2 linked regions of the Actinoalloteichus hymeniacidonis genome follow. The protein of the gene in region 1 binds, or shares a complex with, the protein of each later gene. Links are inferred from orthologs where the notes say so. Each region holds a gene or a part of one and is shown in the gene's direction. Other genes may lie near its edges. The genes, in order: nusB and rpsJ.

Region 1 (11,585 bases):
TGCCGCGAAGTCGCCATCGAACAGCCGGTAGATGTACAGGCCGTGGATGACGGTAATGGCGAACGCGGTCACCGCAGCTGTCGTGTTGGATCCGGCGATTCGCCCCTGGGCGAGCTGTTTGCCAGAGTTGCACAGGATGATCCAGGTGCCGACCTTGCCTCTGACGCCGCCCATGGTCCAGGTGGCGCCGTAGAGGCCCTGCAGCCCGACCAGCACGAGAGCGCCCCAGCCGAAATACCAGACCATGAGGTGGTTGCCCCAGGCACCCGAGAGGATTCCCTGGTCGAGCGCCGTGCGGTAGAGCTCATGCACCCTCAACAGCGGTTCGCCCCGGGCCCAGTCCAGCGCCGCCACTCCGATCGCGGCGACGATCGTCCCCACCACGACCAACGCCGAGGGGAGCGCGTTGAAACGCGTGTAGCGCTGCTTTCCCGCAGGCGGGGTCGGCGTGCCCGGCTGTTGATGTTGTCCCGTCGGGTAGGCCGTTCCTGGGGCCACGGGGCCGCCGTACTGACCGGGCCCGCCGTGCTGTCCTTGGCCGGGAGCGCCGGTGTTCGGCGGCATGGCGGGCGGTTGACCGGAATTCTGTGGATGCGGCGGCGCGATCGGGTACTGGGGATGCTGCTCGCCAGGCCTGTTCTGCTGGCCGGGGTAATTCATTCGGGGAGTATAACCACGGTGGGAGAGTGCGTACTGCTACTCGACTTCGGTACGGAGAAGCATCTTTGCTTTGCCGAGAGATATGACCGTCGGAGGTCGTCTTTCTTTACCATGGCTAAACGCGGGATGAAGCGATTCGCGCTGCGCGGTGTCCTTTCTCGGTCGATTGTCGCCTTTTCTGTGGCCTTGTGTCTTATTCCTCCTGGTTCTCTCTCGGCGAGTCCCCGGCCGCAGACCGGATGGGGTGGCTCTCCCGGCTCGACTGCGCCGCCCATGCCGTGATCCCTACACTGATGCGGATCCCCGGTGGGTGCTCCGGGGTCTCAGGCGGCACCGGGTCCGGTGCTCTCATGGAGGGGTCAACCACGGTGCGTGGTCCGCTGTCGGTGGTCGTGTGGTGACGCGTCCCGGAACCGGCTATCGCCGTATCCTGCGGCTTTGGGCAGTACTGCTCGTCCTCGTGACGGTGGCGGCCTGCACCGGAGCGCAGGGCGCGGACCGCGAGGACGGTGGATCCGACTCGGTGGATGTCCTGGCGTTGCCGGACGAGGACGGGTCGGACGCGGGCCCACCACCGGAGCCGTTGCAACTAGCGGTCGACGCGGTGCGCGGCAACGACACCCCGGTGCTCGCGGGCGATCACCGCGCCCCCTACAACTACGGACCCACCGTGCTGCTCGACGACGGTCGATACCGGGCGTACTGGTGCAGCCAGCTGCCCGGCATGGGACCTCCCGGCGACGACGTGCTGTACGCGGAGGCCACCGCGCCGGGTGGGCCGTACACGGCCGCCGACGGTTCCCCGGCGGTCGCCGTCTTCACCGGCGAGCCCGGCTCCTTCGACGGGATGCACACCTGTGATCCCTCGGTACTCAAGGTCGAGGACTCCTACTACCTCTACTACACGGGAGCGGCGGGGGATCACAACGACGGCAACGGCGTCGGAGTGGCGCACAGCTCCGACGGGATCACCTGGAATCGGCTCGGCGAGGGACACCCGGTGGTCTCCGCGTCCTACGACGAGGAGCGGGAGAACGCCTACGGTGCGGGCCAACCCGCCGCCGTGTTCCTGGACGACTGGTTCTACCTGATGTTCACCGACACCACCGGCGCGGCCGCAGGGTGGAACGGGGCCGGTCAGTTCGTTCTGCGTGCGAGGGACCCGCTGTTCACCGATGGCCTGGAAGCGCTCGGCCAGAACGGCTTCCAGCCTGTGGACTCCACCGAGGAGCCTCGGACGTTCTCGGTGGTCGACGCCTTCAGCGCGGACCTGATGTGGGTGGACGCGCTACAGAGCTTCGTGATCGCCCACCAGACCGAGGGAGGCACCAGCCTCACCTTCTGGGACCGCGATTTCCGCTACGCGCCCTACGAACGGCTGTTGATCGAGGGCCCGTGGCGAGAGGGTCCGGGTCTGGTGCGATCGCATGGGGGGCACGCGCCGGTACCGTCGGAGGATCCATGCGGCCGGGTGCCCTTCGACGTCCTGCGGGCCACGACGGGCTCGGTCCCCACCGACATCGCGCACTTCGGTCTCGATGTGGTCGCGGCGAACGGCTGTCGCGATGCGCGTCGGGCCGCAGCAGTGCTGGACGGTTACGCGGTGCCGGCTCCCGACCGAACGGTGGAGCTGGTGATCGATGGAACCCGGGTACGCATCGAACGACGTTCGGTGGCGGAGAAGCTCGCCCATCGGGTCCTCGACGAACCCGTGCCCGCCGTGGCGGAACTGCCCTCGGACGGGACATTGGCCTCGGAACTGCCCGGCGTCCAGGTCGCGGACGGGCCGGTCGGTCTGCTGACCGAGGACCGGCTGTGGGTGGTCGGCGGCAAGGACGTCGCAGACCTGAACGGCTCGCGGATCACCGAGGTGACCCCCCAGGAGTGGGCGGCGCGACGCAACATCCGCGACCTACGTCGACGTGCCCTGCGACCGGCGGGTGACCGAATCGCCCGGCGTCGCCAGATGCGGCCGGGCGGCTGAGCCTCGACTCGGCCTGACACGTCGCGCTGGTGACGATTCGTCCGGCATGGGCGGGCACGAGGTCGTTCGGGCCCGGTGAGGTTCCCGGTCGCGCGAGCCGATCCCGGTGGGACCAGGGAGCGCGGCGGGCTGTCCGGTGCCCGCCCGCCGCGCCGATGGTCGCGGTCGGCCGCTCAGTCCCCGTTGTTCACCGGGTGCTCGCGGCCGCCAGGTCGTAGGCGAGTTGCGGAACGAACTCGCCCGCGCTTCCCGCGCAGCCGTCGGCCTCGCCGGGCAGCTTGATCCACAGGTAGGCGTCGATGGCCGCGTCCCCGGTGGCCGAGGTGCTCGGGGTTCCGATCGCGCGTCCCGCCGGGTCGCACCATTCGTCGCCCGCCGGTCCGTTGCCGTTGCGACTGGTATCGATCACCGCGCCGAGTCCCGGCACGCCGGTCGCGTCGAGGACCGCCTTGGCGTAGTTCGTCTCGTCGTCCGTCCAGCGGTAGTTCGAGACGTTCGTGGCGATGCCCGCAGCGCCGTCCGCGATGCCTGCTCTAACCAGTCTCGCCGCCGTCTCCTGGGGCGGGTGCCAGCCGGAGTGGCCTGCATCGAGATATACGTCGGCCTGCGCCGAGCCTGCGGTGAGGGCGGAGACTGCGTAGGCGATCGAATCGCTCACCTGGGCTTGTTCCGCCTCGGACATGCAGGAGTCCATCAGCGACAACACGTCCGGTTCGAGCACGATCGTCGCAGGTCGATCGGCGAGTCCTGCCGCGACCTGGTCGACCCAGGTTCGATAGGAATCGTGGTCGGGTGCCCCGCCGCCGCTGTGGTTGCTGCAGTCCCGGTTCGGGATGTTGTAGACGACCATGATCGGGATGCCTGCGGCATCGGCTGCGGCGCCGACGTATGCGTCGACCTGCGCCGCGACCTCGTCCGGGTTGTGCTGGGTGAACCACTGCGGCTGTGCGACGGTGGCGATGCGCTCGCCGATCAGCGCTGCTCGCGAGTCGTCCGGATTGGCCGCCACCCAGCGTGCGGCATTGGTCTCCGGGTTGACGTAGAACGTGTCGTCGAGCGGGGCGTCGGCCGATGCCGTTGGTGCGACGACGGCGCCACCGATGGCTGCGACCAGGACGGCGATCGTGGCGATACCCGCGCCGATTCTGCTGGTCATGCTCTCTCCTCTGGTCGTTGGTGTACGAAGACACCGTGCTGTGAGCGCTCCCAGACACGACAAGGTTACGATCTGATCTCGGGTCGCGGGTCCTCCTATCGAGGCTCCCGCTCTGCGCCATTCGGCCGAGCATCCGGGCCGCGCTCGCCGGCGAGACCCGGGCCTGCGGGCGAAAGCGGCGGTCGGCACGTCAACGGACTTCTATGCTGCCTGGCATGCCTGAATCACATGCCCTGCGTCGCGTCGCGCTGCGTGAACTGCTGCGCGACGCGAACCTGGACGCCCTGTTGGTGACCGACCTGCTCAACGTCCGCTATCTGACCGGCTTCACCGGGTCCAACGCGGCTCTGCTCGTGCACGGTTCCGACTCCGCAGGGGCCGAGGACCGTACTGTCTTCTGCACCGACGGGCGTTACCTGACGCAGGCGGGGGAGCAGGTGCCCGACCTGAACCGGGTGATCGAACGGGCCTCCGCCGCAGCGCTGGCCGCCAAGGCGGGCGCCGAGGCCGCCGCGTACCGACGCACCGGCTTCGAGAGCCAGACGGTGACCGTCGACGGGCTCGGCTCCCTCACCTCCGCCGCCGAGGGCGTCGAACTGGTGCGTGCGCCCGGCCTGGTGGAGCAGCTGAGGTTGATCAAGGACGACTCCGAGGTCGAGGCGCTCCGGATGGCGTGCGCCGCCGCAGACCGGGCGCTGGCCGAGCTGTTGGCCAACGACGGCCTGCGAGTAGGCCGGACCGAGATCGACGTCGCGCGCGATCTGGAGAACCGGATGCGCGACAACGGGGCCTCCGGGCCGTCCTTCGAGACGATCGTGGCCTCGGGTGCGAACTCGGCGGTGCCGCACCACCGGCCGACCGCGAAGGCGTTGCGCGCGGGTGACCTCGTCAAGATCGACTTCGGTGCGCTGGTCGACGGCTACCACTCGGATATGACCCGCACGATGGTGCTCGGGTCACCCGCCGACTGGCAGCAGGAGCTGTACGAGCTGGTCAGGAGCTCTCAGGCCGCCGGACGCGCTGCGGTGGCAGTCGGCGCCGAGGTGCGCGCGGTGGATGCGGCGGCGCGAGGGGTGATCGAGGCCGCCGGTCATGGCGAGCACTTCCTGCATGGCCTCGGCCACGGGGTCGGCCTGGAGATTCACGAGGCTCCGAGCCTGTCCAAGGCCGGTGCCGGTAGACTGATCGCCGGTATGGCCGTCACCGTGGAGCCCGGTGTGTACCTGTCCGGGCAGGGTGGCGTCCGCATCGAGGACACCCTCGTCGTTCGAGACGGCGAGCCGGAACTCCTCACCTTGACCACGAAAGAACTCGTGGTCGTCTGACGTAGTTCACGTCGCATCGCCGCAGGTATGCGGGCGTGCAGCCTGCGGCCAGTCCCCGCCCCGGCTCGTCTTTCCGGCGGGCCCACTCGACTCAGGAGATACCACCACCGTGGCGAGCACCAACGACCTCAAGAACGGACTGGTCCTCAACCTCGACGGCCAGCTGTGGACCGTCGTGTCCTTCCAGCACGTCAAGCCCGGTAAGGGCGGCGCGTTCGTGCGAAGCACCCTGAAGAACGTGCTCTCCGGCAAGGTCGTGGACAAGACCTTCAACGCAGGCGTGAAGGTCGAGACGGCCAACGTCGACAAGCGCGAGATGACCTACCTCTACCGTGATGGCACCGACTTCGTGTTCATGGACGGCGAGACCTACGAGCAGCTGCACATCCCGACCGAGACCGTCGGCGATGCGGCCAAGTACATGCTGGAGAACCAGACGGCGGTCGTGGCCGTGCACGAGAGCGTCGCGCTGTACGTCGAGCTGCCCTCCTCGGTGGAGCTGATCGTCAAGCACACCGACCCCGGCCTGCAGGGCGACCGCTCCACCGGTGGAACCAAGCCCGCCGAGCTGGAGACGGGCGCGGAGATCAGCGTTCCCCTGTTCCTCAACACGGGCGACAAGGTCAAGGTCGACACCCGCGACGGCCGCTACCTGGGCCGCGTGAACTCGTAATGGGCTCACGCAGCAAGGCCCGCAAGCGCGCCGTCGACCTGCTCTACGAGGCCGACGTCCGTTCGGTGGACCCGATCACGCTGCTCTCCGATCGAGTGGGCGTGCCCGAGCTGCCCCCGGTGAACGACTACACGATCACCCTCGTGGAGGGCGTGAAGGAGCACCGGCAGCGGATCGACGAGCTCCTCTCGGAGTACGCCGAGGGCTGGACCCTGGCGCGGATGCCCGCGGTGGACCGGGCGGTGCTGCGACTGGGCGTCTACGAGCTGCTGTGGTCGGAGGAGGTGGACGACAAGGTCGTCATCGACGAGGCCGTCGAGCTGGCGAAGACTCTGTCGACCGACAACTCCCCGAGGTTCGTGAACGGCATTCTCGACCGGCTGGCCAGGATCGCCGATCGGTTGCGCGCGGCGAGTTGACGCCTCGGGGGCGCCGTCACCTGTGTCATGACGGCGCCCCCGGCGGTTCAACGGTGGTGCGGGTGGAGCTCGGGTGTTTCAGTTGGTGAGCAGCTCACTCCTCCTTGGCGGGTCGCGCCTCGGGAGGAAGGACCCCCCAGTCGATGAGCTGCTCGGTCAGTTCCCCCGGCGACATGTCATAGATGATCGCCAACGACCGCAGGTCCTCGGTTCTGATGGAGAGGACCTTGCCGTTGTAGTCGCCCCGTTGGCTCTGGATGGTGGCCGCGTAGCGAGCCAACGGACCGACCTTCTCCGCTGGCAGCTGTTGCAGACGTTCCAGATTTATCACGATCTTCGTGGCGGGCTCCGCCCCGGACGGCACCCGGCCCTCCGGAAGCAGTTCCGCCACGGGCACGCCGTAGAAGTCGGCCAGTTCGGCGAGCTTCTGGACGGTGACCGCCCGGTCGCCGCGTTCGTAGGAACCGACGACGACGGCCTTCCACCGGCCGCCTGACTTCTGCTCGACCCCATGCAGCGACAGCCCTTGTTGCTGGCGGATCGCGCGGAGCTTGGCGCCCAGCGCCTTGGCGTAGTCGCCCATGTGGCGGTTCTCCGTTTCGTTCGCCCCGTCAGCCTCTAGACAGGTCTGCGGGAAGGCCCAGATCAATACGCAGAGTAATGTTCGCTTGCCGTCGTCACCAGGTCAAGCCGGTGCGACTGCTACAGCCGGGCGAGTTTCTGACACCACCCGGAAGATTGACAATCGCACACTGCTACCGTCCGAACCGTCCGAGACCCTCGGACCCCGACGTCCTTTAACGACCCGTCCAGCGAGGCGGGGAAGGAGGTCTACACCGTGGCGCCACGCTCAGCCCGAGCGGGTGCGACGAGTTCCCAGGAGCGCGAACTGCTCGTGGGGGCCGATGTCGCACGCACGATTGCCCGGATGGCCCATCAGCTCATCGAGAAGACGGCGCTCGACGCGTCGGATGCCCCACGAGTCGTCCTGCTCGGCATCCCGACCCGAGGTGCCCCGTTGGCCAGGAGGCTGGCCGCCAAGATCACCGAGTTCACCGGTGTGACGATCCCCACCGGCACCGTCGACGTGACTCTCTACCGCGATGACCTGCGACGTCGTCCCAACCGGCCGTTGGAACCGACGAGCCTGCCCGATGGTGGTCTCGACGACGCGCTGGTGGTTCTGGTGGACGACGTGCTGTTCTCCGGTCGGACGGTGCGGGCTGCCCTGGACGCCCTGCGGGACCACGGCCGTCCTTCGGCCGTGCAGCTCGCGGTGCTCATCGACCGAGGCCACCGTGAACTGCCGATCCGCGCGGACTACGTCGGCAAGAACGTGCCGACCGCCCGCCGCGAGGAGGTCCTGGTGCGGCTGGCGGAGCTCGACGGTGCCGACGCGGTACTGCTACGCAGGTCGGAGTCCGACGTCGCCGCCGAGGACCACACGCCAGAGGACGCCGGATGAGACACCTGCTCTCGATCGCAGACCTCGACGTCGCCGACGCGAACATGCTGTTGGACACCGCCGACGAGCTGAAGAAGACGCTGCTCGGCAGGCAGGTGCGCAAGCTGCCCACCCTGCGCGGTCGCACGGTGGTCACCGTGTTCTACGAGAACTCCACCCGGACCAGGGTCTCCTTCGAGATCGCCGGGAAATGGATGAGCGGCGATGTGATCAATGTCTCCATCGGCGGTTCCTCGGTGGGCAAGGGCGAGTCGCTGCGCGACACCGCGCTCACCCTGGCCTCCGCAGGCGCGGACTGCGTGATCGTCCGGCACCCCGCCTCCGGGGCGGCGCATCGACTCGCGAGCTGGTTGGACCAGACCGGGGTCGCCGTGGTCAACGCGGGCGACGGCACCCACGAGCACCCCACCCAGGCACTACTGGACGCTCAGACCTTGCGCGAACGGTTGGGTGAACTCGCAGGCAGGCGGGTCGCGATCGTCGGTGACGTCCTGCACAGCCGCGTCGCCCGATCGAATGTGCGCCTTCTCACCCTTCTGGGGGCCGAGGTCGTGCTGGTCGCGCCGCCCACTCTGCTGCCCACCGGCGTCGGATCCTGGCCCGTCGAGGTACGGCACGATCTGGACTCGGTTCTCGGCGGGGTGGACGCGGTGATGATGCTGCGGGTGCAGGCCGAGCGGATGCACGGCGGTTTCTTCCCGTCGGCTCGCGAGTACGCCGTGCACTACGGCCTCAACAAACGACGGCTCGACCTGCTGCCCGAGCACGCACCGGTCCTGCACCCCGGTCCGATGCTGCGCGGTATGGAGATCAGCTCCGCCGCTGCGGACTCGGAGCGTTCACAGGTCACCGAACAGGTCCGAAACGGCGTTCACCTGCGAATGGCCGTGCTCTACCACCTGCTGGCCGGAGAGGAGGCCGAGTGATGAGCTCGACTGATCTTGTCTCGACGCCCGTGGTATTGCGTGGGGCCCGCCCCTATGGCGAGGGCGAACCGGTCGACCTGCGCGTCGACGAGGGACGGATCACCGCCATCGGCCCGGTCGACTCGCTCGACACCACAGGCGCCGAGATCGTCGAGGCCGCCGGGCTCATCGTGCTGCCCGGCTTCGTCGACCTGCACACCCACCTGCGGGAACCCGGTCGAGAGGACGCCGAGACGATCGACACTGGTTCCGCATCCGCGGCGCTGGGCGGTTACACGGCGGTCTTCGCGATGGCCAACACCGATCCGGTCGCCGACAACGCGGTGCTCGTCGAGCACGTCTGGCGGCGTGGCCGCGAGGTCGGGCTGGTGGACGTGCACCCGGTGGGGGCGGTCACCGTCGGACTGGCGGGCGAGCGGCTCGCCGAGCTGGGCGGGATGGCCGCCTCGCAGGCAGGCGTGCGGATGTTCTCCGACGACGGGCTGTGCGTCGCCGACCCGCTGCTGATGCGCCGGGCCCTGGAGTACTCCTCGACGCTGGGCGCCACCATCGCCCAACACGCGGAGGAGCCTCGGCTGACCGTCGGCGCCCAGGCTCACGAGGGCGAGCACGCCGCTCTGCTGGGCCTGGCCGGCTGGCCCGCCGCGGCGGAGGAGTCGATCGTGGCCCGCGACTGTCTGCTGGCCCATCACACCGGCGGCAGGCTGCATGTGTGCCATGTCTCCACGGCGGGCACCGTCGAGGTGCTGCGTTGGGCGCGTGCCTCGCTGTCCGGCCTGCGCGGCCCGGCGGCCTCCGGTCGTCGCGGCCGGGTCTCCGCCGAGGTCACCCCGCATCACCTGCTGCTCACCGACGACCGGCTGAGCACCTACGACCCGGTGAACAAGGTCAATCCGCCACTGCGTACCGAGTCCGACACGCTCGCGCTGCGGTCCGCGCTGGCCGAGGGCGTCATCGACTGCGTGGCCACCGATCACGCCCCGCACGCCCCGCAGGACAAGGACTGTGAATGGGCCGCCGCCAGACCTGGGATGCTGGGCTTGGAGACGGCGTTGTCCGTCGTCGTCGAGACCATGGTGAACACCGGGCTGCTGGATTGGCGCGGCGTCGCCAGGGTGATGAGCGAGCGTCCTGCGGAACTGGTCGGGCTCACCGACCAGGGCAGGCCGATCGCTGTCGGCGAACCGGCCTCGCTGACCCTCGTCGACCCGACCGCGCACTGGACGGTGCGCGGCACGGAGTCGGCGAGTCTCGCTGACAACACCCCCTTCGAGGGGATGCGACTGCCCGCTCGGGTGGTGGCGACCATGTTGCGCGGTCGATTCACCGCGCAGGACGGGAAGGTGCTCGGGTGATCCGACTGCTGATGACGTTGGCCGTACTGGGGTTCTTCGTGCTGTGCGCCTACGGAATGTGGCGCGGTTGGCACCGACGGGCCGCCGACCAGGCCGCGATGCTGCCGGACCCGCCCTCGGCGACCGCCGAACTGCTGGCGGCCACCGACCTGCGCCCCGCCCTCACCGGTGTCTACATCGGCACCACCTCGGCGGAGAACTGGCAGGCCAGGGTGTTGGCGGGCGACTTCGGTCACCGCTCGGCAGGCTCGCTGCGGCTGGTGGCCGACGGCGCGCTGATCGAGCGCGACGGCGCGAGCACCCTGTGGCTGCCCGCCCACGCCTTACGGACCGCCCGGATCGACAGCAAGTCGGCGGGCAAGGTCGTGCCGGGCGGCGGTCTGCTGGTGATCACCTGGCAGCACGGGGACTTCGACTTGGACACCGCCTTCCGTGCCGACGAGCGAGGCGACTATGAGCAGTGGGTGCGCGACGTGCGCGCCCTGGCGGCGGGCGAACCGTTCGGCGGTACGCCCCAGGAGACGACGGAGGCGGATAGGTGAGCGGACGGTCCCCGGCGAAGCTGGTGCTGGAGGACGGGCGCGTCTTCACCGGCGGGGCATACGGCGCCGAGGGTGAGAGCCTCGGCGAGGTGGTCTTCTCCACGGCGATGACCGGCTACCAGGAGACGCTCACCGACCCCTCCTACCACCGGCAGATCGTGGTGCAGACGGCGCCGCAGATCGGCAACACCGGCTGGAACGACGAGGACGACGAGTCGAAGCGGATCTGGGTCGCGGGTTACGTCCTGCGCGACCCCAGCCGAACGCCGTCGAACTGGCGGTCCCGTCGCACCCTGGCCCAGGAGTTGGACCGGCAGGGCATCGTGTCCATCGCCGACGTCGACACCCGCACCCTGACCCGACACATCCGCGAGAGCGGTGCCATGCGGGCGGGCGTGTTCTCCGGTGCGGCCCTGGCCGATGACGAGGAGCTGCTGTCCAGGGTGCGCTCCGCGCCGCCGATGGCGGGGGCCGATCTGGCAGGTGACGTCAGCACGCAGCAGCCCTACGTGGTGCCCGCCATCGGGGAACGCAGGTTCACCGTGGCGGCCCTGGATCTGGGCATCAAATCCAACACCCCCCGGATGCTGGCGCAGCGGGGGATCGAGGTGCACGTGCTGCCGGTGTCCTCGTCCTTCGAGGACGTCCTGGCGGTCGAACCCGACGGCATGTTCCTCTCCAACGGCCCGGGCGACCCGGCCACCGCCGACCACCCGGTCGCGTTGACCAGGGCGGCGTTGAGTCGCGAGCTGCCGTTGTTCGGTATCTGCTTCGGTAACCAGATCCTCGGTCGGGCGCTGGGTCTCGGCACGTACAAGCTGCCCTACGGGCACCGGGGCATCAACATCCCGGTCGTCGACGCGGCCACCGGCCGGGTCGCCATCACCTCGCAGAACCACGGCTTCGCGGTGGCGGGCGCGGCGGGCGACCGGTTCGACACCGACTTCGGTGCGGCGCAGGTGAGTCACCACTGCCCCAACGACGGTTCGGTGGAGGGGCTGCGGTGCACCGACGCACCCGCCTTCAGCGTCCAATACCACCCGGAGGCGGCGGCGGGTCCGCACGACGCGGCCGGCCTGT
Region 2 (11,365 bases), 1.9 Mb from region 1 along the record:
AGGGTCGTGCGAACTACTCGATGCAGTTCGACTCCTACGCCGAGGTTCCGGCGAACGTCGCAAAGGAGATCATCGCGAAGGCCACGGGTGAGTGAGTCTCACCTTTGGTGAGCGACTCGACCAGCCAACGCAACTCCAGCGGTAAGAGCTCCGGGGCCGACCTGGCTCCGGGGCTCTCCGAGGGGGAAATGTCATCGGCCGCCTCGAACGGGCGGCAAAAATCGAAACCGTCGAGCACACAAACTCAGTCCGTGCGGCGGAAAGATTAAGTCCAGGAGGACAAACCAGTGGCGAAGGCGAAGTTCGAGCGGACGAAGCCGCACGTCAACATCGGCACCATCGGTCACATTGACCATGGCAAGACCACGCTGACCGCGGCGATCTCCAAGGTGCTTCACGACAAGTACCCCGACCTGAACCCTCTGATGGCGTTCGACTCGATCGACAAGGCGCCCGAGGAGAAGCAGCGCGGTATCACGATCTCGATCGCGCACATCGAGTACCAGACGGAGAAGCGCCACTACGCGCACGTCGACTGCCCCGGTCACGCTGACTACGTGAAGAACATGATCACGGGTGCGGCGCAGATGGACGGCGCGATCCTCGTGGTAGCCGCGACCGACGGTCCGATGCCGCAGACCCGTGAGCACGTGCTGCTGGCCCGCCAGGTCGGTGTGCCCTACATCGTTGTCGCCCTGAACAAGGCCGACATGGTGGACGACGAGGAGATCTTCGAGCTCGTCGAGATGGAGGTCCGCGAGCTGCTGTCGGCTCAGGAGTTCCCGGGCGACGACCTGCCGGTCGTGCGCGTGTCCGCGCTGAAGGCTCTCGAGGGCGACGCCGAGTGGGGCGCGAAGCTCGTCGAGCTGATGGACGCCGTCGACGAGAACATCCCCGAGCCGGAGCGTGAGATCGACAAGGCATTCCTGATGCCGGTCGAGGACGTCTTCACCATCACCGGACGTGGCACCGTCGTCACCGGCCGTATCGAGCGCGGCATCGTCAAGGTGAACGAGGAGGTGGAGGTCGTCGGTATCAAGGAGAAGTCCCTGAAGACGACCGTCACCAGCATCGAGATGTTCAACAAGTTCCTCGACGAGGGCCAGGCGGGCGACAACGCCGCTCTGCTGCTCCGCGGCATCAAGCGCGAGCAGGTCGAGCGCGGCATGGTCGTCACCAAGCCGGGCTCCAACACCCCGCACACCAGCTTCGAGGCCGAGGTCTACATCCTCTCGAAGGATGAGGGTGGCCGTCACACGCCGTTCTTCAACAACTACCGTCCCCAGTTCTACTTCCGGACGACGGACGTGACCGGCGTGGTCACCCTGCCCGAGGGCACCGAGATGGTCCTGCCCGGCGACAACACGTCGATCTCGGTGGAGCTGATCCAGCCCATCGCGATGGACGAGGGTCTGCGGCTGGCGATTCGTGAGGGCGGTCGCACCGTCGGCGCGGGTCGCGTCACCAAGATCAACAAGTGACTCACCGTGGGGGAGGCTCCTGATTCAGGGGCCTCCCCCACCCCGATTTGGAGCCCTACCTCGGGGTATGGCATCCTGTCAGGGTTGCTCGTGCCGGGATGAGTCCTGGCGCGGGCGCCCCGCGCCCGCAGCCCTTGAGGATCGCCTCGAGTTCGGCGTCGGCCGAGGGTTGTACCGGCGCAGAGTCCCACTCTCGGGACTATGCGGGGTGCACGGGGTCGAAAGATCCAACCACCGATGACGTCACTGGCATCGGTCTGAGCATCGGGCGCGACACGCCCGACCGCGTGGACCGGGTGACGGTGACGACTGGCAGTGTTATTTCCTGAATAGGGTGTCTCCTTACGCAGGGGAGCAGCACGGGCCGGGAGGATCCAGGTCGGGATCAACGCGAGGCAACCGCAGCGTGTTAGTCAGAAGCGGCACGAGATTAGAGGAACGGCAAGCCACTATGGCGGGACAGAAGATCCGCATCCGGCTCAAGGCCTACGACCACGAGGCGATCGACGCGTCCGCGCGCAAGATCGTCGAGACCGTGACGCGCACCGGCGCTCGGGTCGTCGGACCTGTGCCGCTGCCCACCGAGAAGAACGTGTACTGCGTCATCCGCTCGCCGCACAAGTACAAGGATTCGCGCGAGCACTTCGAGATGCGCACGCACAAGCGTCTGATCGACATTCTCGACCCGTCGCCGAAGACGGTGGACGCGCTGATGCGCATCGACCTGCCGGCCAGTGTCGACGTCAACATTCAGTGATTCGGGCGCTAGAGCGGCGGAGATAACGAGACCCATGTCTGACAGGCAGATCAAGGGGATCCTGGGAACCAAGCTTGGTATGACCCAGGTCTTCGACGAGAACAACCGGATCGTACCGGTCACGGTCGTTAAGGCCGATCCGAACGTGGTCACCCAGATCCGGACCGACGAGAAGGACGGCTATTCAGCCGTTCAACTGGCCTACGGCGCCATCGACCCTCGCAAGGTCAACAAGCCCGAGACCGGCCACTTCAATAAGGCGACGGTGACGCCTCGCAGGCACCTGGTGGAGCTGCGCAGCAGCAACGCGGGCGACTACGAGGTCGGCCAGGAGGTGACGGCCGACGTGTTCGATCAGGGCACGCTGGTCGACGTCGTGGCCACGAGCAAGGGTAAGGGCACCGCTGGTGTCATGAAGCGGCACGGCTTCGCAGGTCTGAGCGCCAGCCACGGTACTCAGCGCAAGCACCGCTCGCCCGGCTCCATCGGCGGCTGCGCCACCCCCGGACGCGTCTTCAAGGGCGTTCGGATGGCCGGTCGGATGGGCCACGTGCGCGTCACCACGCAGAACCTGACCGTGCACCGGGTCGACCTGGAAGCCGGACTCATCCTGCTCAAGGGTGCTGTTCCCGGCCCGAAGGGTGGACTCGTGCTGGTCAAGAGCGCTGCTAAGGGCGGTGTCTGATGAGCGCGAACGTTGAGATCAAGACCCCGGACGGCAAGGCCGACGGCAGCATCGAGCTGCCCGCCGACGTCTTCGACGTCCAGGCGAACGTGTCCTTGATGCACCAGGTCGTGGTCGCTCAGCAGGCGGCTGCTCGGCAGGGTACGCACGACACCAAGACCCGCGGCGAGGTTCGCGGTGGTGGGCGTAAGCCTTACCGCCAGAAGGGCACCGGCCGCGCCCGTCAGGGTTCGGTTCGTGCGCCGCAGTTCGTCGGTGGTGGCGTCGTGCACGGCCCGACGCCCCGCGACTACACGCAGCGGACGCCCAAGAAGATGAAGGCCGCCGCGCTGCGCGGTGCGCTGTCCGACCGGGCCCGTGAGGGACAGATTCACGTCGTCACCTCGCTGGTGGATGGCGAGAAGCCGTCGACCAAGTTCGCCCGGCAGGCACTGCGCACCATCACCGAGGCCCGTCGCGTGCTGGTCGTTCTCGACCGCGACGACGTGCTGGCGTGGCAGAGCCTGCGCAACCTTCCCGACGTGCACCTGATCGCTCCCGACCAGCTCAACACGTACGACGTGCTGGTCAACGACGACCTGGTGTTCACGAAGGCGGCCATGGAGAGGTTCCTCTCCGGTTCGGTCCGGCGGGCTGGCAAGGCCTCCGCACGGTCCGGCGAGATCGCCGACGCTACCGAGTCCAACTCAGATGGGGAGGCTGGGAAGTGATCCCCGACCCTCGCGACATCTTGGTTGCTCCGGTCGTCTCCGAGAAGAGCTACGGCCTTCTCGAGGACAAGAAGTACACCTTCGTGGTGGTGCCGGACGCCAACAAGACGCAGATCAAGATCGCCGTCGAGCAGGTCTTCGGCGTGAAGGTCGCGAGCGTGAACACGCTCAACCGTCAGGGTAAGCGCAAGCGCACCCGCACCGGGTACGGCAAGCGCAAGGACACCAAGCGGGCGATCGTGACCTTGCACCCGGAGAGCAAGCCGATCGAGATCTTCGGCGGTCCGGCCGCGTGACGCGGTCAGACCGAACCGGACTGAACGACTGAGGACTGCACAGACATGGGCATCCGCAAGTACAAGCCGACGACACCGGGTCGTCGTGGTGCCAGCGTGGCCGACTTCGCCGAGATCACTCGGTCGACGCCGGAGAAGTCGCTGGTCCGTCCGCTGCACGGCCGAGGCGGCCGTAACGCGCACGGCAAGATCACGACCCGGCACAAGGGTGGTGGCCACAAGCGCGCCTACCGTCTGATCGACTTCCGTCGGTCGGACAAGGACGGCGTGCCTGCCAAGGTCGCGCACATCGAGTACGACCCGAACCGCACCGCCCGCATCGCGCTGCTGCACTACGCAGACGGCGAGAAGCGTTACATCATCGCGCCTGAGAAGACGCGACAGGGCGATGCGATCGAGAGCGGTCCCCGGGCTGACATCAAGCCGGGTAACAACCTGCCGCTGCGCAACATCCCGACCGGCACCGTGGTGCACGCGATCGAGCTCCGGCCCGGTGGCGGAGCCAAGATCGCTCGGTCGGCGGGTGCCAGCGTGCAGCTGGTGGCCAAGGACGGGCCCTACGCCCAGCTCCGGATGCCGTCCGGTGAGATCCGCAACGTGGACGTGCGCTGTCGCGCCACGGTCGGTGAGGTCGGCAACTCCGAGCAGGCGAACATCAACTGGGGCAAGGCTGGCCGGATGCGGTGGAAGGGCAAGCGCCCGACCGTCCGTGGTGTCGCCATGAACCCGGTCGACCACCCGCACGGTGGTGGTGAGGGTAAGACGTCCGGTGGTCGTCACCCGGTTAACCCGGCTGGTAAGCCCGAGGGCCGTACCCGCCGTCGTAAGGCAAGTGACTCGCTCATCGTGCGCCGACGCCGTACCGGCAAGAAGCGCTGAGCAGGGAGGGAGTGAAGGATGCCACGCAGCCTGAAGAAGGGCCCGTTCGTCGACGACCACCTGCTCAAGAAGGTGGACGTACTGAACGAGTCTGGCAAGAAGACGGTGATCAAGACTTGGTCCCGGCGCTCGACCATTATTCCGGACATGCTCGGGCACACGTTCGCTGTGCACGACGGTCGCAAGCACGTCCCGGTGTTCGTCTCCGAGGCGATGGTGGGTCACAAGTTGGGCGAGTTCGCCCCGACCCGCACCTTCAAGGGTCACGTCAAGGAAGACCGCAGGTCTCGCCGCCGCTGACGCGGGCATCGACGCGAGAATCACGGACTAGCAAGAGCAAGGGGAAACAGCGATGAACGCCCGAAACGACGCTGTGGCGCCGGAGGAAGGCGCGGAAACGCCGTCGCGCGCCGTGGCGCGGGCCCGCTATGTCCGCGCCACGCCGATGAAGGTGCGCCGCGTGGTCGATCTCGTCAGGGGCCGTCACGCTCAGGAGGCCCTGGCCGTGCTCCGGTTCGCGCCGCAATCTGCCAGCGAGCCGGTGGAGAAGGTGCTTGCCAGCGCCATCGCCAACGCCGAGAACAACCTCGACCTCGATCCGGAGACGCTCTGGATCAGCAGCATTTTCGTGGACGAGGGGCCGACACTCAAGCGCATCCGGCCGCGGGCTCAGGGCCGCGCGTACCGGGTCCGCAAGCGGACCAGCCACATCACCGTCGAGGTCGAGTCCCGGCCGCAGGCCACGGGCCGGGCTCGCAAGTCCAGCGTGAAGGGAAGTGCCCGGTAGTGGGTCAGAAAATCAACCCGCACGGCTTCCGGCTGGGGATCACCACCGACTGGAAGTCCCGCTGGTACGCCGACAAGCAGTACGCCGAGTATGTGTCGGAGGATGTCAAGATCCGCCGAATGCTCTCCAAGGGCATGGAGCGGGCAGGCATCTCCAAGGTGGAGATCGAGCGCACCCGGGACCGGGTTCGCGTCGACATCCACACCGCTCGTCCCGGCATCGTGATCGGCCGCCGAGGCGCGGAGGCCGACCGGATCCGCGGTGAGCTCGAGAAGCTCACCAAGAAGCAGATCCAGCTCAACATCCTCGAGGTCAAGGGCTCCGAGGCCGACTCGCAGCTCGTGGCGCAGAACGTCGCGGAGCAGCTCTCCAACCGCGTGTCCTTCCGTCGCGCGATGCGTAAGGCGATGCAGTCGTCGATGCGCTCGCCGCAGGTCAAGGGCATTCGGGTGCAGGTCAGCGGCCGCCTCGGCGGTGCTGAGATGTCGCGCTCGGAGTTCTACCGCGAGGGTCGCGTCCCGCTGCACACGCTGCGGGCCGACATCGACTACGGATTCTTCGAGGCCAAGACGACCTTCGGTCGGATCGGCGTGAAGGTCTGGATCTACAAGGGTGAGCTGGTCGGTGGCCTGAAGGCCCGCGAGGCTGCGGCTGCCGAGGCTCGGGCCCCGCGTCGGGACCGCGCGGACCGGCCGGACCGGTCGAACCGTCGTCGCTCCGGTGCCTCTGGCACGACCGCAGCGGGCACCGAGGCCGGGCGCGCCGCGGCCGAGGCCGTGACTGCGGAGAAGACGACGGCTGCGGCCGGCGAGAAGACGGAGGGCTGACAAGTGCTCATCCCGCGTAAGGTCAAGTTCCGTAAGCAGCACCGTCCCGACCGGGGCGGCGCCGCCAAGGGCGGGACGCGGGTCACCTTCGGTGAGTACGGGATCCAGGCTCTGGAGCCCGCGTACGTCACCAACAGGCAGATCGAGTCGGCTCGTATCGCCATCAACCGCCACATCCGTCGTGGTGGCAAGGTCTGGATCAACATCTTCCCGGACCGTCCGCTGACCAAGAAGCCTGCTGAGACCCGGATGGGTTCCGGTAAGGGTTCGCCGGAGCAGTGGATCTCCAACGTGAAGCCCGGTCGGGTGCTGTTCGAGATGACTTACCCGAACGAGACCGTGGCCCGTGAGGCACTGCTTCGCGCGATCCACAAGCTTCCGATGAAGTGCCGCATCGTGACACGTGAGGGTGGTGAGTTCTGATGGCAGCGGTCAGCACCGCAGCCGAGCTGCGTGAGCTCACCGAGAGCGAGCTCGTGCAGCGTCTTCGGGAAGCCAAGGAGGAGCTGTTCAACCTCCGATTCCAGATGGCCACCGGGCAGCTGGAGAACAACCGTCGGCTGCGTGTCGTGCGGCATGACATCGCCAGGATCTACACCGTGATGCGTGAGCGCGAGCTGGGCTTGTCCGTCTCGCCGGACCAGGCGGACGCGACCACGAGTGAAGGTGCGGCATGAGCGAGAACGAGCAGAAGACCGAGACGCGGAACAACCGCAAGGTTCGCGAGGGTTACGTCGTCTCGGACAAGATGGACAAGACGGTCGTCGTGCAGTTGGAAGACCGTAAGAAGCACTCGCTGTACGGCAAGGTTCTGCGCAGCACCACCAAGGTCAAGGTGCACGACGAGCAGAACGCCGCAGGCGTGGGCGACCGGGTCCTGCTGATGGAGACCCGACCGCTGTCGGCAACGAAGCGCTGGCGGCTCGTCGAGATCCTCGAGAAGGCCAGGTAATACCCTGTCCCAGGCCCGTGCCACCGGCGCGGGATCGAGGACAGTCGCAACGAGTTAGGCTACGGCGCTTCGGCAGGGTGGTCGCCTGCCGAAGCCGAGCCCGGTGAAACGGGTTCGGTAGCGTCGGGTCTGGGCCGTCGGCTTGGACCGACCACTACAAGCCACTACAACGACCGCGCCCGTCGGGTCGGAAATCCGGCGGGCAATACGCAGGTCAGGAGTTGACGTGATTCAGCAGGAGTCGCGGCTCCGCGTCGCTGACAACACCGGAGCCAAGGAAATCTTGTGCATCCGCGTGTTGGGCGGCTCGGGGCGGCGGTACGCGGGTATCGGCGACGTGATCGTCGCGACCGTGAAGGAAGCGATCCCGGGCGCCAATGTCAAGCGTGGTGACGTGATCAAGGCCGTCATCGTGCGCACCGTGAAGGAGCGCCGTCGTCCGGACGGTTCCTACATCCGGTTCGACGAGAACGCCGCAGTGATCATCAAGGCCGACAACGAGCCGCGCGGTACGCGCATCTTCGGCCCGGTCGGTCGTGAGCTGCGTGACAAGAGGTTCATGAAGATCATCTCGTTGGCTCCGGAGGTGCTCTGATCATGAAGGTGCACAAGGGCGACACTGTCGTGGTCATCGCAGGCAAGGACAAGGGCGCGAAGGGCAAGGTCATCAAGGCCTACCCGCAGACGTCGCGGATCCTGGTCGAGGGTGTGAACCGCATCAAGAAGCACACCAAGATCAGCCGCACCCAGCGTGGCGCGCAGTCCGGTGGCATCGTGACCCAGGAAGCGCCGATCCACGTCAGCAACGTTCAGGTGGTGGACTCGGACGGTACTCCGACCAGGGTCGGCTACCGGACCGATGAGGACGGGCGTCGGGTTCGCATCTCGCGCCGCAACGGTAAGGACATCTGATCATGACGACTGCTGAGAAGATCGTCCCCCGACTGAAGCTCCGTTACCGCGAGGAGATCGTCGCCGCCCTGCGCGAGCAGTTCGACTACTCGAACGTGATGCAGGTTCCCGGCATCGTCAAGGTCGTCGTGAACATGGGCGTCGGAGACGCTGCCAGGGACGGCAAGCTGATCGAGCCCGCAGTCCGCGACCTCGCGACGATCACCGGCCAGCGCCCCGAGGTTCGGCGCGCCCGCAAGTCCATCGCGCAGTTCAAGCTGCGTGAGGGGATGCCGATCGGCGCCAGGGCGACGCTGCGCGGCGACCGGATGTGGGAGTTCATGGACCGGCTGCTGACCATCGCGCTGCCGCGTATCCGTGACTTCCGCGGCCTGTCGGACCGCCAGTTCGACGGCAACGGCAACTACACCTTCGGGCTGAGCGAGCAGTCGATGTTCCACGAGATCGACCCCGACTCGATCGACCGCCCCAGGGGTATGGACATCACGGTCGTCACCACCGCGATCAACGACGAGGAGGGGCGGGCGCTGCTGCGGCACCTCGGTTTTCCCTTCAAGTCCGCCGACAGCGGACGATGAGGATAAGGACGAGGAGAACCGATGGCTAAGAAGTCGCTGGTTGCCAAGGCAGCACGCAAGCCGAAGTTCGCGGTGCGGGCTTACACCCGTTGCCAGCGTTGCGGTCGCCCGCACTCGGTGTTTCGCAAGTTCGGTCTCTGCCGGGTGTGCCTTCGCGAGATGGCCCACGCGGGCGAGCTCCCGGGCGTTCGCAAGTCCAGCTGGTGATCGGACGCCTTCTCGGCGTTCGACAGGCACCAGCACACTGACCGTTCCAGTTCGCTCCAGGCCCGGCCACCCGGCCGGGAACCAGGGCGAGAAAGGTTGACCAGGTCACCATGACCATGACCGACCCGATCGCAGACTTCTTGACTCGTCTGCGTAACGCCAACTCGGCATATCACGACGAGGTCGTGTTGCCGCACTCCAAGCTCAAGGCGAACATCGCCGAGATCCTCAAGCGCGAGGGCTACATCTCGGGGCACCGCGTCGAGCAGGGTGAGAAGTGCCAGAACCTGGTCGTCGAGCTGAAGTACGGCCCGAACCGCGAGCGCAGCATCGCGGGTCTGCGGCGCGTGTCCAAGCCCGGTCTTCGGGTCTACGCCAAGTCGACCAACCTGCCCAAGGTGTTGGGCGGTCTCGGAGTGGCGATCATCTCCTCCTCCGGCGGTCTGGTGACCGACCGGCAGGCAGGCAAGCAGGGCGTGGGCGGGGAAGTCCTCGCCTACGTCTGGTGAGAAAGGGGGTATCGGAATGTCGCGCATCGGAAAACTGCCGGTAACCGTGCCCTCCGGCGTCGAGGTCACTCTCGATGGCCGCTTGGTGACGGTCAAGGGGCCCAAGGGCACCCTGTCGCACACCCTTGCCGAGCCGATCAGCGCTGAGCGCTCGGAGGACGGCGCGGTTGTGGTGAAGCGCCCCGACGACGAGCGGAAGAGCCGTGCACTGCACGGGTTGAGCCGCACGCTGGTCAACAACCTGATCATCGGCGTCAGCCAGGGCTACGAGAAGAAGCTCGAGATCCACGGCGTTGGTTACCGTGTGGTGCTGAAGGGCGGCGAGCTCGAGTTCGCCCTCGGCTACAGCCACCCGGTGAAGATCACGCCGCCGGAGGGCATCAGCTTCGCGGTCGAGAGCCCGACCAAGTTCTCGGTCCAGGGCATCGACAAGCAGCGGGTTGGCGAGGTTGCTGCCAACATTCGGAAGCTGCGCAAGCCCGACCCGTACAAGGGTAAGGGCGTGCGGTACGCGGGTGAGGTCATCCGCCGCAAGGTCGGAAAGACGGGTAAGTGAGCATGAGCGAGAGCACTGCAACCACCGTTGCCAAGCGCAAGCCCGTTGGCAAGGACGTCTCCACGGTGCGTCGGGTGGCCAGGGCGCGCAGGCACTTCCGTATCCGGAAGAAGGTCGCGGGCACTGCCGAGCGTCCTCGTCTCGCCGTCACTCGGTCCTCGCGGCACATGGTCGCCCAGGTGATCGACGACCTGGCCGGCGTGACGCTGGCTTCGGCGTCGACGCTGGAAGCCGACGTCCGAGCGCTGGACGGCGACAAGAAGGCCCGTGCGGCCAAGGTCGGCGCGTTGGTCGCCGACCGGGCCAAGAGCGCGGGCATCCAGGGTGTCGTCTTCGACCGCGGTGGCCACGAGTACCACGGCCGCATCGCCGCACTCGCTGAGGCGGCGCGCGAGGCGGGGCTGGAGTTCTGACAGATATGCAGAAGATCAAGTGGAACGAGAGGGCCGTCTGATGCCAGGACGCACACGTCGTGAGGGTGGTGGCGAGCGCGGCGAGCGCCGCGACCGCCGGGACGGTGGCCGCGGCGGGGCGGCTCCAGAGAAAACCCCGCACATCGAGCGCGTTGTCGCGATCAACCGTGTCGCGAAGGTCGTCAAGGGTGGTCGTCGGTTCAGCTTCACCGCCCTGGTAGTCGTCGGTGACGGCGACGGCCTGGTCGGCGTCGGCTACGGCAAGGCCAAGGAGGTGCCTGCCGCGATCGCCAAGGGTGTGGAAGAGGCGAAGAAGAACTTCTTCCGTGTTCCCCGGATCGCGGGCACCATCACTCACCCCATCCAGGGTGAGAAGGCCGCAGGCGTGGTCATGCTTCGGCCGGCCAGCCCCGGTACCGGTGTTATCGCCGGTGGCCCGGTGCGTGCCGTGCTGGAGTGCGCCGGAGTTCACGACGTGCTGAGCAAGTCGCTGGGTAGCGACAACGCCATCAACGTCGTGCACGCCACGGTGGCCGCGCTCAAGGGTCTGCAGCGTCCGGAGGAGGTGGCTGCCCGTCGCGGCCTGCCGCTCGAGGACGTCGCTCCCGCTCGTATGCTGCGGGCTCGTGCCGGACAGGGGGTGTGAGGCGATGGCTCAGCTCAAGGTGACCCAGCTTCGCAGCCGCATCGGCGTCAAGCAGAACCAGCGGGACTCGCTGCGCACCCTCGGGCTGCGCAAGATCCGCCAGGAAGTCGTGCGCGAGGACACTCCCCAGGTTCGCGGATTGATCCACACCGTGCGTCACCTGGTGAAGG

Evidence for each region.
Region 2: the proteins of nusB (region 1) and rpsJ are in contact, whole or in part, in a solved structure (PDB 3D3B), measured with the Escherichia coli proteins. The link is inferred for Actinoalloteichus hymeniacidonis from one-to-one orthologs.

What each region holds. Positions count from the first base shown.
Region 1 is NZ_JACHIS010000001.1:3,830,817-3,842,401, reverse strand. Bases 4,545-7,507 are described here. They hold nusB (transcription antitermination factor NusB), read left to right. Parts: upstream 4,545-5,797; coding sequence 5,798-6,217; downstream 6,218-7,507. Other genes in these bases: pyrR (bifunctional pyr operon transcriptional regulator/uracil phosphoribosyltransferase PyrR), read left to right, coding at 7,056-7,507; bldD (transcriptional regulator BldD), read right to left, coding at 6,312-6,800; efp (elongation factor P), read left to right, coding at 5,235-5,798; BKA25_RS15760 (M24 family metallopeptidase), read left to right, coding at 4,545-5,125. Outside these bases: BKA25_RS15775 (hypothetical protein), read right to left, coding at 1-660; BKA25_RS15770 (glycoside hydrolase family protein), read left to right, coding at 1,058-2,644; BKA25_RS15765 (glycoside hydrolase family 6 protein), read right to left, coding at 2,832-3,800; more of BKA25_RS15760, read left to right, coding at 4,016-4,544; more of pyrR, read left to right, coding at 7,508-7,682; BKA25_RS15735 (aspartate carbamoyltransferase catalytic subunit), read left to right, coding at 7,679-8,608; BKA25_RS15730 (dihydroorotase), read left to right, coding at 8,608-9,963; BKA25_RS15725 (PH-like domain-containing protein), read left to right, coding at 9,960-10,505; carA (glutamine-hydrolyzing carbamoyl-phosphate synthase small subunit), read left to right, coding at 10,502-11,585. UniProt on the Escherichia coli protein: Part of the processive rRNA transcription and antitermination complex (rrnTAC). The complex forms an RNA-chaperone ring around the RNA exit tunnel of RNA polymerase (RNAP).
Region 2 is NZ_JACHIS010000001.1:5,689,895-5,701,259, reverse strand. What follows is about bases 843-3,585. They hold rpsJ (30S ribosomal protein S10), read left to right. Parts: upstream 843-1,932; coding sequence 1,933-2,238; downstream 2,239-3,585. Other genes in these bases: rplD (50S ribosomal protein L4), read left to right, coding at 2,923-3,585; rplC (50S ribosomal protein L3), read left to right, coding at 2,273-2,923; tuf (elongation factor Tu), read left to right, coding at 843-1,481. Also shown: fusA (elongation factor G), read left to right, coding at 1-95; more of tuf, read left to right, coding at 288-842; more of rplD, read left to right, coding at 3,586-3,633; rplW (50S ribosomal protein L23), read left to right, coding at 3,630-3,929; rplB (50S ribosomal protein L2), read left to right, coding at 3,975-4,808; rpsS (30S ribosomal protein S19), read left to right, coding at 4,827-5,108; rplV (50S ribosomal protein L22), read left to right, coding at 5,161-5,595; rpsC (30S ribosomal protein S3), read left to right, coding at 5,595-6,422; rplP (50S ribosomal protein L16), read left to right, coding at 6,426-6,845; rpmC (50S ribosomal protein L29), read left to right, coding at 6,845-7,099; rpsQ (30S ribosomal protein S17), read left to right, coding at 7,096-7,374; rplN (50S ribosomal protein L14), read left to right, coding at 7,601-7,969; rplX (50S ribosomal protein L24), read left to right, coding at 7,972-8,286; rplE (50S ribosomal protein L5), read left to right, coding at 8,289-8,864; BKA25_RS24160 (type Z 30S ribosomal protein S14), read left to right, coding at 8,886-9,071; rpsH (30S ribosomal protein S8), read left to right, coding at 9,182-9,580; and 4 more genes. UniProt on the Escherichia coli protein: Involved in the binding of tRNA to the ribosomes. Part of the processive rRNA transcription and antitermination complex (rrnTAC). The complex forms an RNA-chaperone ring around the RNA exit tunnel of RNA polymerase (RNAP).